DNA from 3 places in the Paenibacillus shunpengii genome. Region 2 is predicted to be linked to each of the others. Evidence: riboswitches for the same ligand, from Rfam matches in the RefSeq annotation. Region 2 holds a riboswitch; each other region holds the start of a gene.

Region 1 (3,099 bases), 2.5 Mb from region 2:
TGGGCTTGGTCTGAATGCGATAGGACTTGACCGTGACGTATCAGCCCTTAGCGGTGGACAGCGGACGAAGGTGCTACTAGCCAAGCTGCTTCTTGAGAAGCCTAACGTTCTTCTCCTGGACGAGCCTACGAACTATTTGGATGTTGAGCATATTGAATGGCTGACTCGTTATTTGAAGGACTATCCATATGCCTTCATGCTGATCTCACATGATACAGAGTTTATGAATCAGGTCGTGAATGTCATTTATCATCTTGAATTTGCGAAGCTGACCCGTTATTCGGCGAACTATAACAAGTTCCTTGAGATGGCTGATATCAACAAGAATCAGCATATTGATGCTTACGAGAAGCAACAGGAATTTATTAAGAAGCAAGAGGATTTTATTCAGCGAAATAAGGCTCGATATTCAACCTCAGGACGGGCGAAGAGCCGTGAGAAGCAGCTGGATCGTATTGAACGCATTGATCGTCCTGAAGAAGCGGCCAAGCCGGTGTTTGGTTTCAAGGATGCCCGCGCAAGCGGCAAGACCGTATTTGAAGGCATCGATTTTGAGATTGGGTATGACTATCCACTGCTTCCCAAAATGACCATGACGATTGAGCGGGGAGATAAGATTGCCATTGTCGGATGTAACGGCGTTGGTAAATCCACGCTTCTCAAGACAATTCTCGGAAAAATTCCTGCGCTGAGCGGGAAGACTTATCTGGGGGATTTCCTATTCCCGGCTTATTTCGAACAAGAAGTACGTCCTGGCAAAATTACACCAATTGATGATGTATGGAATGAATTCTCTCATTTGAATCAGCATGAAGTACGTGCGCATCTTGCGCGCTGTGGTCTTAAGAATGAACATATTACAAGACCGCTGAACATGCTGAGCGGGGGAGAACAGGCCAAGGTACGTCTATGTAAGCTCATGATGCGCGAGACGAATTGGATTCTATTCGATGAGCCGACCAATCACTTGGATGTGGTAGCCAAGGAAGAGCTGAAGCGTGCACTCAAAGAATTCAAAGGCACGGTATTGCTCGTTTCCCACGAACCGGATTTTTATGAGGATTGGGTAACCAAGACCTGGAATGTAGAAGAATGGTCAACTAAAGTTTAAAATCCTAGTCAAGTTAAGACTTTCCAAATCCTTGCTTATGTGTTAACATATTCAACGTAATTCTACAACTGTATAGTAATTTCACTAGGGGGGCTGCACGTGAGCGGCTGAGATGGAATGAATCGATTCCGGACTCTTTGTACCTGATCTGGGTTATACCAGCGTAGGGAAGTGGGAACTGATAGGATGCTAGAGCGCAGGCTTCATGATTCATCGATAGTGATACGCTCTGTAGATTTCATGTATCAGTCTTTGTTGCATTTTATCAATGTAAACTTAACCACTTCCATTAGGAAGTGGTTTTTTTGTTGCCGCGATGGCTTGCGGGACATGCGGGGATTTACCCACAGGCTTGTTTTCTCAATAAGGAGGTGATCTATCATATTGAAGCCCGAATTTGAACTAGAACTACATGTGATCTCTCCCTCCTCATCCCCATCTGACTGGATTCCCATATTCTCTACCCTATGGCCTTATACGACGGCTGTACATATCCGGGATAAAATCAGCAACGTGAAGGAAATCGAACAGTTCATAAATACCCTGATCCTTCATCACATTCCAGTGAGTAAGATAGGGCTTAATCGTCAAGAGGATCTGGTATACGAGTATGAGCCAGCCATTCTCCAAATCGGGATGAAGGAGCTTTATCAGATCGAGTCTCTCAAGAGCTCTATGACAAGACGTGGGATCACAAAGACACGTATTGGCGTATCTGTCCATTCCCTCCAGGAGGCAAAGCAGGCTGAGCACCTGGGAGCTGATTTTTTATTGTACGGTCATATTTATCCTTCCTCTAGTAAGCCGGGTGCTGCTCCGAGAGGAGTCGTCTCATTACAGCGGGTTTGTATGGAGGTGCATATTCCGGTTATTGCGATAGGAGGAATTAAGCCGACAGATATTGATGAACTCGTTAATGCAGGAGCATCAGGTATCGCTGTGATATCCGGAGTGATGAATGCAGCAGATCCGCTTGGTGCAGTGCAAGAATATCATCAAGCACTTTGTCGTTATGGACCGATCAAGTAAGGAGGAAGACGGATATGCAAGATTACGAGCAAAACGTGGATACCGCTCGCAGGTCAGAGTTTATCGTGGTTGGCGGAGGGATTATCGGTTCAGCCATTGCTTATTTCTTGGCAAGGGATGGTAAGGATGTTCTGCTGTTGGAGGGAGAGGGGATGGCATCGGGAGCTTCAGGAGCTGCTGCAGGTATGCTGGCGCCGCATTTAGAATCATTCGCAGTTCCTGCGCTAAAAAATTTGGCTGAACGCAGTCTTAAGCTAATCAAACCTTTAATTGATGATTTATCCGCTCTAACTCCTATCGATGTCGCATTGAATAGTGCTGGTTTTGTCTCACCGTTTATGAATGATTCTATGGAATCCATGAAAACGGATTATCAAGAGTACTGGAATCCACTCAAGCTTAGAAGGGAGATTCCCGCGATCTGTGACCAAGCAGAAGGCGCTTATTATTATCCTGATCAGCTTCAGCTGCTGCCTGCCCAATTGAATAGAGCTCTGATTGATGGAGCTAGGGTCAAAGGTGCACGTTATCTGGAGCAACAGCCCGTGGTTTCACTTAATATTCGGAATGGAAACGTTTGTGGTGTCGAAACATCAACAGGAAGCTACGCTTGTGACAACATCATTATCGCATCAGGACTCGGACTGGGTATCAGAGGGGGGCTGTCCAGCCTGGGGATCGATCTTCCTACAGTAGCTGTCAAAGGTGAAATTGTAGCCGTTTACTCACCTGAGATCAGATTGGATTATACCATTTATACACATGATGTTTATCTTGTACCTAAGCCAGGAGGGGAGATATGGATTGGGGCGACGAGCCTCCCTTTTCATAACGATAAGACGGTATCAGTAAAAGGAATACTTCAACTGCTCCAGAAGGGAAGCAAATGGATTCCGCAGCTTGAACACGCTGCTTATGCTCGTTGCTGGGCAGGACTCAGACCACAAACGATCGATGGA
Region 2 (3,099 bases):
AAAAGGATAGAATCGGCACATACCCGCTGTTGAACGGGTACTCGATTCTATCCTTTTTTACTTTAGTTCAGCTTGGATTTATCCTGTTGCTGCTCGAGCTTGAGCTTCTCTGGTGTAACGTCGTCTCCATTCGGATCTACAATGGTCAGTCCGGATATGGTGGACAATACCTGTCCGCGGATGGCCTTCAAATATTCCTCACGAAGTGCCTTCTGTTCGGTGATTTCCTCCGGTGTAAGGCCTTCCTTCTTCTGTTTACGACTCAGCTCATTGATTCTATTTAATGAAGGGATCTCCATGGTATCAGCCTTCCTTTCAAGCTACATTGTATCCTGACAGTTTACTGTATGATACGGCTTATTGCAACCCGAAGGGTAGAAGATAGGCTGTTATCTGCTACTCTACAGCTTTGGTTCTGAGCAGCGTAATACTCATTGCAATAAATATGAACCCTGTAGCTTTGTTAAGGATCGTCTTCATCTTGACGTTATTTCTCAGTTTACCCGTTGCTGTGGACGAGAAGGCGGCGATCAGGATGCTCCAGATTCCTCCGGTCAAGCAATATGTAAGACCAAGCACTACAAAAGGCAGTGGCGAAGCATCGCTGCCCGGGGCAATAAATTGCGGCATAAATGCGAGAAAAAACATGGCGACTTTAGGATTGGTTACATTCGTGAAGAGGCCTTGCGTAAATATTTTGGAATTCGATAACTCGGAAGGCATATCTGCAGGTCCACCATGAGACTTAGCCTTAGGCGATGCCTTGTCGATCAGCATTCGAATGCCGAGATACGCTAGATAAATTGCACCTATAACCTTGATGACATTGAACAGAACAGCAGAGCTCATCAAGATCACGGATAAACCGAACGCAGCAAGCAGTGTATGCACAACGCCCCCCGCGGTAATGCCAAGCGCCGAAACAATGCCCGCCCGCTTCCCCTGAGCCACACTTCTGCCAAGAACATACATCGTATCAGGCCCTGGCGTAATATTGAGCAGGATGGACGAGATCAGAAATACTTCGAAGTTAATAATACCCAGCATGTGGAGCCCTCCTTTGTTGTAAATATCATAATTCATGTTTAACAATTTGTGTAGACAATCGAGTCTTTACAAAACAGGAGAAAGCAGTATAATGGGTTACGATTGGAACAGCATAATCGAAATACAGCACTAGGGGTGCCTTAACTGGCTGAGAGACCAATACGTCGATGATATGAACGATGGCGGTTAACCCTTTACACCCGATCTAGATCATACTAGCGTGGGGAAGTGCGGGGATATGAAATGATATAGGCCCGGAACCGGCATCTGATCTGGACATAAGCTTCAGTTCAGACGAAACCATATTCTGGGCATCACATTTTATTGAGCTGCACTCACTTAGGGGTGCAGCTCTTTTTTGTGTTGTTTCAACAATTCAAACTTGAGGAGATGGAGAAATGAGTACAGAAGTATGTGGAACAAGTCGGATTGTGGGCTGTCGTTTTTCACTGTATCCGATGAGTGATCGATTTGTTGATATTATTCTGGGTGCAATCCAAGAGGCGGATACCTCCAAGGTATGGACAGAGACCGGTGATGTAAGTACCTGCGTACGCGGCAGGCTTGAGCATGTTTTTGATGTTATGAAGGCGATTTATCTGCATGCAGCCAAGACAGGCGAGCACGTAGTGTTCAGCGGCACCTTCTCTATTGGCTGTCCGGGTGATTCGGCGGGTGATGTGTACATGTCAGAAGATGCCGTTCGGATGAATGAAGATATGATCTCCTCCATCCGTATCGAAGGAGCAGCGGAATATGCCTTATATGCTCTCGGAGAGCCGGAATACATGAAGAAGATTGCGAACGTCGTTGATATTGCGAAGAAGGATGGCAGCTACGGCGGAGGTATTCATTACGCTACACGCTTAGAAGGGGATGTACATACCATTTTTAAGACACTGGAGCAGTCCTTTGAAGTGACGCAGGAATCGGTGTCCCATGTCGTAATGACCGTAACGCTGTCCTGCAACAGTCCTTCTAATAAGAAGCAAGGGGAGGCGGAATAACGTATGGGAGCCTGGAAGCTGCGTGACATTATCGTATTAAGCTCATTGTCCGTTGTTTTTGCCGTCATTTATCTCGTGTTCTTACAGATTGGAAACCTGCTCACCGGTGTCATGGGACCGATGGGTTATGAGGTGATCTTCGGAATCTGGTTCATTGTCTCGATTATTGCTGCGTACATTATTCGCAAGCCAGGGGCGGCCTTTCTGTCCGAAACCATTGCAGGCATTATTGAAGTACTGATTGGAAACACGACGGGTCCCATTCTTATCGTATCGGCGATGATTCAAGGTCTTGGAGCAGAAATGGTCTTTGCAGCGGTTCGTTATCGTAAGTATTCGCTGTCCGTCTTGATGCTATCAGGAATAGGGGCGGCCGTGTTCAGCTTTGCCTGGGGCTACTCCCGATCCGGCTTTGCTGCATTATCACCCGAATTTGTAATCGCAATGCTGGTGGTTCGGATCATCAGCGGAGCAATTCTGGCCGGTCTGCTCGGAAAATGGATTGCAGATGCGCTGGTTCGTACGGGTGTGCTGCGGAGCTTCCCGGTTGCCAGAGCAGCAGCCCGGTCACACAAAGCATAATGGTACTCCAAACACATAAAGATCAGCCGGCTGATGAGACATTTAAATCTTCTGCTGCCATTGAAGTGAGAGATTTGACTCTTCAGTATGAGGAAGAAGCTCCGCTTGTATTAAATAGGATCACATTCGACTTGATTCCAGGTGAGATGCTGCTGCTCCTGGGACCTAGCGGGAGCGGTAAGAGCTCGCTCGCGCTGTGTCTGAACGGAATTTATCCGCAAGAGATCGAGAGTCTGGTCACGGGAAACGTCAGGATATGGGGCAGGCCGATGGTAGAGCAGAGTGCAGCATTGCATGCGCAAGCTGTAGGGATTGTCTTTCAAGATGTCGACAGCCAGTTCTGTATGCTGACAGTGGAAGAAGAGGTTGCCTTCTGCTTGGAAAATGTGGAATGTCCACAAGAGAGGATCCGCAGCCGAATGGATGAAGCGCTTGAGATGGTTGACCTGCTGCCGTACAGAAC
Region 3 (3,099 bases), on a different contig from region 2:
CCATGGAAGAGCAAGATCGCAAATTAACGGTTCGAGCGGTCGAGAGGGCATTGGATATTTTGTTATGCTTTACAGAGCAATCAGATCTGGGTCTTACAGAAATTTCGGGTAAGATCGGTTTACATAAAAGTACCGTTCATCGTTTAATGACAACACTGGAGGACAGGGGGTTTGTTGTGCGCAATCCTTCAACGGAGAAGTATAGGCTTGGTATTCGCATATGGGAGCTTGCGGCACATATGTCCCAGAGTGATGACCCGGCGATTCTACTGCTGCCTGCGATGGAGCGCCTTCGTGATCGCTTGGGAGAGACCGTTAGCTTGTATTTGAAGGACGGCAATGAGCGGATACGCGTTCAGGCCGTACAGAGCAATCAAGCGATCCGAAGGGTAGCACCTGTTGGTGTAAGGCTGCCCTTGTCCGTTGGTGCATCAAGCAAAGTGTTGGTTGCGTTTGCAGCAAGAGAAGAGCAGGAGCAGCTGATACGCAATTTTGATATCCCCTTGTCCGTTGATCAAGATATTTATATGAGTCAGCTGCAAGAGATCCGAGAATTGGGATATGCAACGAGCTATGAAGAGAGAGAGCCTGGAGCAGCAGCGGTATCAGCGCCGATCTTTGATCGCAAGGGTAAGGTGGCAGCGGCACTGTCATTATCCGGACCCGTCAGCAGGCTGTCGGAAGAGACACTTCGGGAATATGCGCCTATTGTTATGGAGACGGCGGCACAAATGGGTTTCATGCTGAGGTAATTCTCTCGGATTGGATGGAAAATAAAGGTTGAAAATATGCTCTGAATGAGATAATCTTGTATGGACCTTGATGCAGACGAAGGATGAGGTCAATCCATTTCTTTTAAACAACAATAACAATTTACTAGGGGAGCCCGAAATGCCGGGCTGAGATGGCACTGCAAGGTGCCGGACTCTTTGGACCTGATCTGGATCATACCAGCGTAGGGAAGTAATTGGCGATATAATGTGGATAGGATCCGTTGTATGCGGTGATGGCTCTGTTAGTGGTCTATGCAGATCTATTAGCCTGTACACCAAGATCTTATTTGGATTAGAGCTGATTCCCCTGTGGGAATGGGCTCTTTTTTTGTTGCCGCAGCTTCTATATAACTGGCTATCGTTTGTGAAGCTTCTGTCTTTCAAACGCAGCTCAGGAGAGGGCTACCCAACTCGACAAAGGAGGAAGCACATATGAATCATTCGAACAAAGGATTGAACACAGAGACATCGGCTATAAGAGGAGAACAATTAAAGATCGAATCTGGAAGGCTACAGCCATTCCCCGCCAGCAAGAGGGTATATATCCAAGGATCAAGGCCGGACATTGCCGTACCCGAACGTGAAATTGAGCTCCATCCCACCAGCACACCCCAAGGAGTAGAGCAGAATGAGCCATTTCGGGTTTACGATACGAGTGGACCCATGGGTGACATGAATACTGAAGTTGATATTCGTCAAGGCCTTCCACTCTTGCGTCAGAATTGGATCCTTGAGCGTGAAGATGTTGAGTTTTATGAAGGAAGAGAAATACGGCCAGAGGATAATGGGATTCGATCGGACAGAAGTGCCCAGCAGGAGGTAGAGGTGTTCCCGGGCGTCAGAAGACAGCCGCTCAGAGCCAAGTCAGGGCGATGTGTAACTCAGATGCATTATGCCAGAAAAGGGATCGTGACGCCTGAAATGGAGTTTGCAGCGATCCGCGAGGGGCTTGATCCGGAGCTTGTAAGGAGTGAGATTGCAAGAGGAAGGGCAATCCTGCCTGCAAATATTAATCATCCGGAAAGTGAGCCGATGCTGATCGGAAGCCGATTCCATGTTAAGATCAATGCGAATATCGGAAACTCTGCTGTTTCCTCTTCGATTGAGGAGGAGGTAGAGAAGATGAGCTGGGCTGTGCACTGGGGAGCGGATACAGTCATGGACCTCTCGACGGGCCGCCATATTCATACGACTAGAGAATGGATTATCCGCAATTCTCCTGTACCCATTGGGACAGTTCCACTCTATCAAGCGTTGGAGAAGGTGAACGGGGAGGCAGAGAAGCTCTCCTGGGAAATATACCGAGATACGCTGATCGAGCAGGCGGAGCAGGGTGTTGATTATTTTACGATTCATGCAGGCGTTCTTCTAAGATATATTCCAATGACAGCAGAGCGGATGACTGGAATTGTGTCACGGGGCGGTTCCATCATGGCAGCTTGGTGTCTGGCACATCATCAGGAGAACTTTTTGTACACTCATTTTGAAGAGATTTGTGAGATTATGAGCCGATATGATGTTGCTTTTTCACTTGGAGATGGACTAAGACCCGGCAGCATCTATGATGCGAACGATGAAGCCCAGATGGCAGAGCTGGCGACGCTCGGGGAGCTGACGAAGATCGCCTGGAAGCATGATGTGCAGGTGATGATTGAAGGTCCCGGACATGTACCCATGCATAAGATCAAAGAGAACGTCGATCTGCAGATGGAGATTTGTCAGGAAGCTCCATTTTACACGCTGGGTCCACTTACAACAGATATTGCTCCGGGATATGATCACATTACATCTGCGATCGGGGCAGCGATGATCGGCTGGTTTGGCACCTCTATGCTGTGCTACGTTACGCCGAAGGAGCATTTGGGACTGCCGGATAAGAATGATGTAAGGGAAGGGGTCATTGCCTATAAGATCGCTGCCCATGCTGCCGATCTGGCCAAGGGTCATCCTAGAGCGCACAGAAGAGATGATGCCCTCTCCAAAGCGAGATTTGAGTTCCGCTGGAAGGATCAGTTCAATCTGTCCCTTGATCCGGAGCGTGCCTTATCCTATCATGATGAGACTCTTCCTGCAGAAGGGGCGAAGACGGCGCATTTTTGTTCGATGTGCGGTCCGAAATTCTGCAGCATGCGCATCACTCAGGATATTCGAAATATGGCATCCGTTAAGGGAGTTAGTGAGAAGGAAGCGATCCATGCAGGTATGCAGGAGAAGGCAGAAGAATATCGGGGTCAGAATAGATGAATGAATGATCTCCCTATGATTGAGGAAAATAATGTGAGATCCCGTTTCGTAGATTGCAGATTCTCCAGTTGGTTAATATAAA

Evidence for each region. A riboswitch is a leader RNA that binds a small molecule or an ion and turns the genes downstream of it on or off. The one in region 2 is predicted to bind thiamine pyrophosphate.
Region 1: linked by a shared signal. The riboswitch ahead of ACFSVM_RS13465 (thiamine phosphate synthase) and the one ahead of ACFSVM_RS01595 (YkoF family thiamine/hydroxymethylpyrimidine-binding protein) in region 2 are both predicted to bind thiamine pyrophosphate.
Region 3: linked by a shared signal. The riboswitch ahead of thiC (phosphomethylpyrimidine synthase ThiC) and the one ahead of ACFSVM_RS01595 (YkoF family thiamine/hydroxymethylpyrimidine-binding protein) in region 2 are both predicted to bind thiamine pyrophosphate.

Annotation. Positions count from the first base shown of each region.
Region 1 covers NZ_JBHUMJ010000002.1:2,890,431-2,893,529, reverse strand. Annotated here, with positions in the region: gene ACFSVM_RS13470 (ABC-F family ATP-binding cassette domain-containing protein) at 1-1,111, shown strand, start outside; TPP riboswitch at 1,188-1,298, shown strand; gene ACFSVM_RS13465 (thiamine phosphate synthase) at 1,496-2,140, shown strand; gene thiO (glycine oxidase ThiO) at 2,155-3,099, shown strand, end outside.
Region 2 covers NZ_JBHUMJ010000002.1:367,403-370,501, forward strand. Annotated here, with positions in the region: gene ACFSVM_RS01585 (DUF896 domain-containing protein) at 63-299, opposite strand; gene ACFSVM_RS01590 (LysE family translocator) at 397-1,047, opposite strand; TPP riboswitch at 1,169-1,291, shown strand; gene ACFSVM_RS01595 (YkoF family thiamine/hydroxymethylpyrimidine-binding protein) at 1,446-2,054, shown strand; gene ACFSVM_RS01600 (ECF transporter S component) at 2,058-2,636, shown strand; gene ACFSVM_RS01605 (energy-coupling factor transporter ATPase) at 2,636-3,099, shown strand, end outside.
Region 3 covers NZ_JBHUMJ010000003.1:413,329-416,427, forward strand. Annotated here, with positions in the region: gene ACFSVM_RS16210 (IclR family transcriptional regulator) at 3-752, shown strand; TPP riboswitch at 869-979, shown strand; gene thiC (phosphomethylpyrimidine synthase ThiC) at 1,206-3,017, shown strand.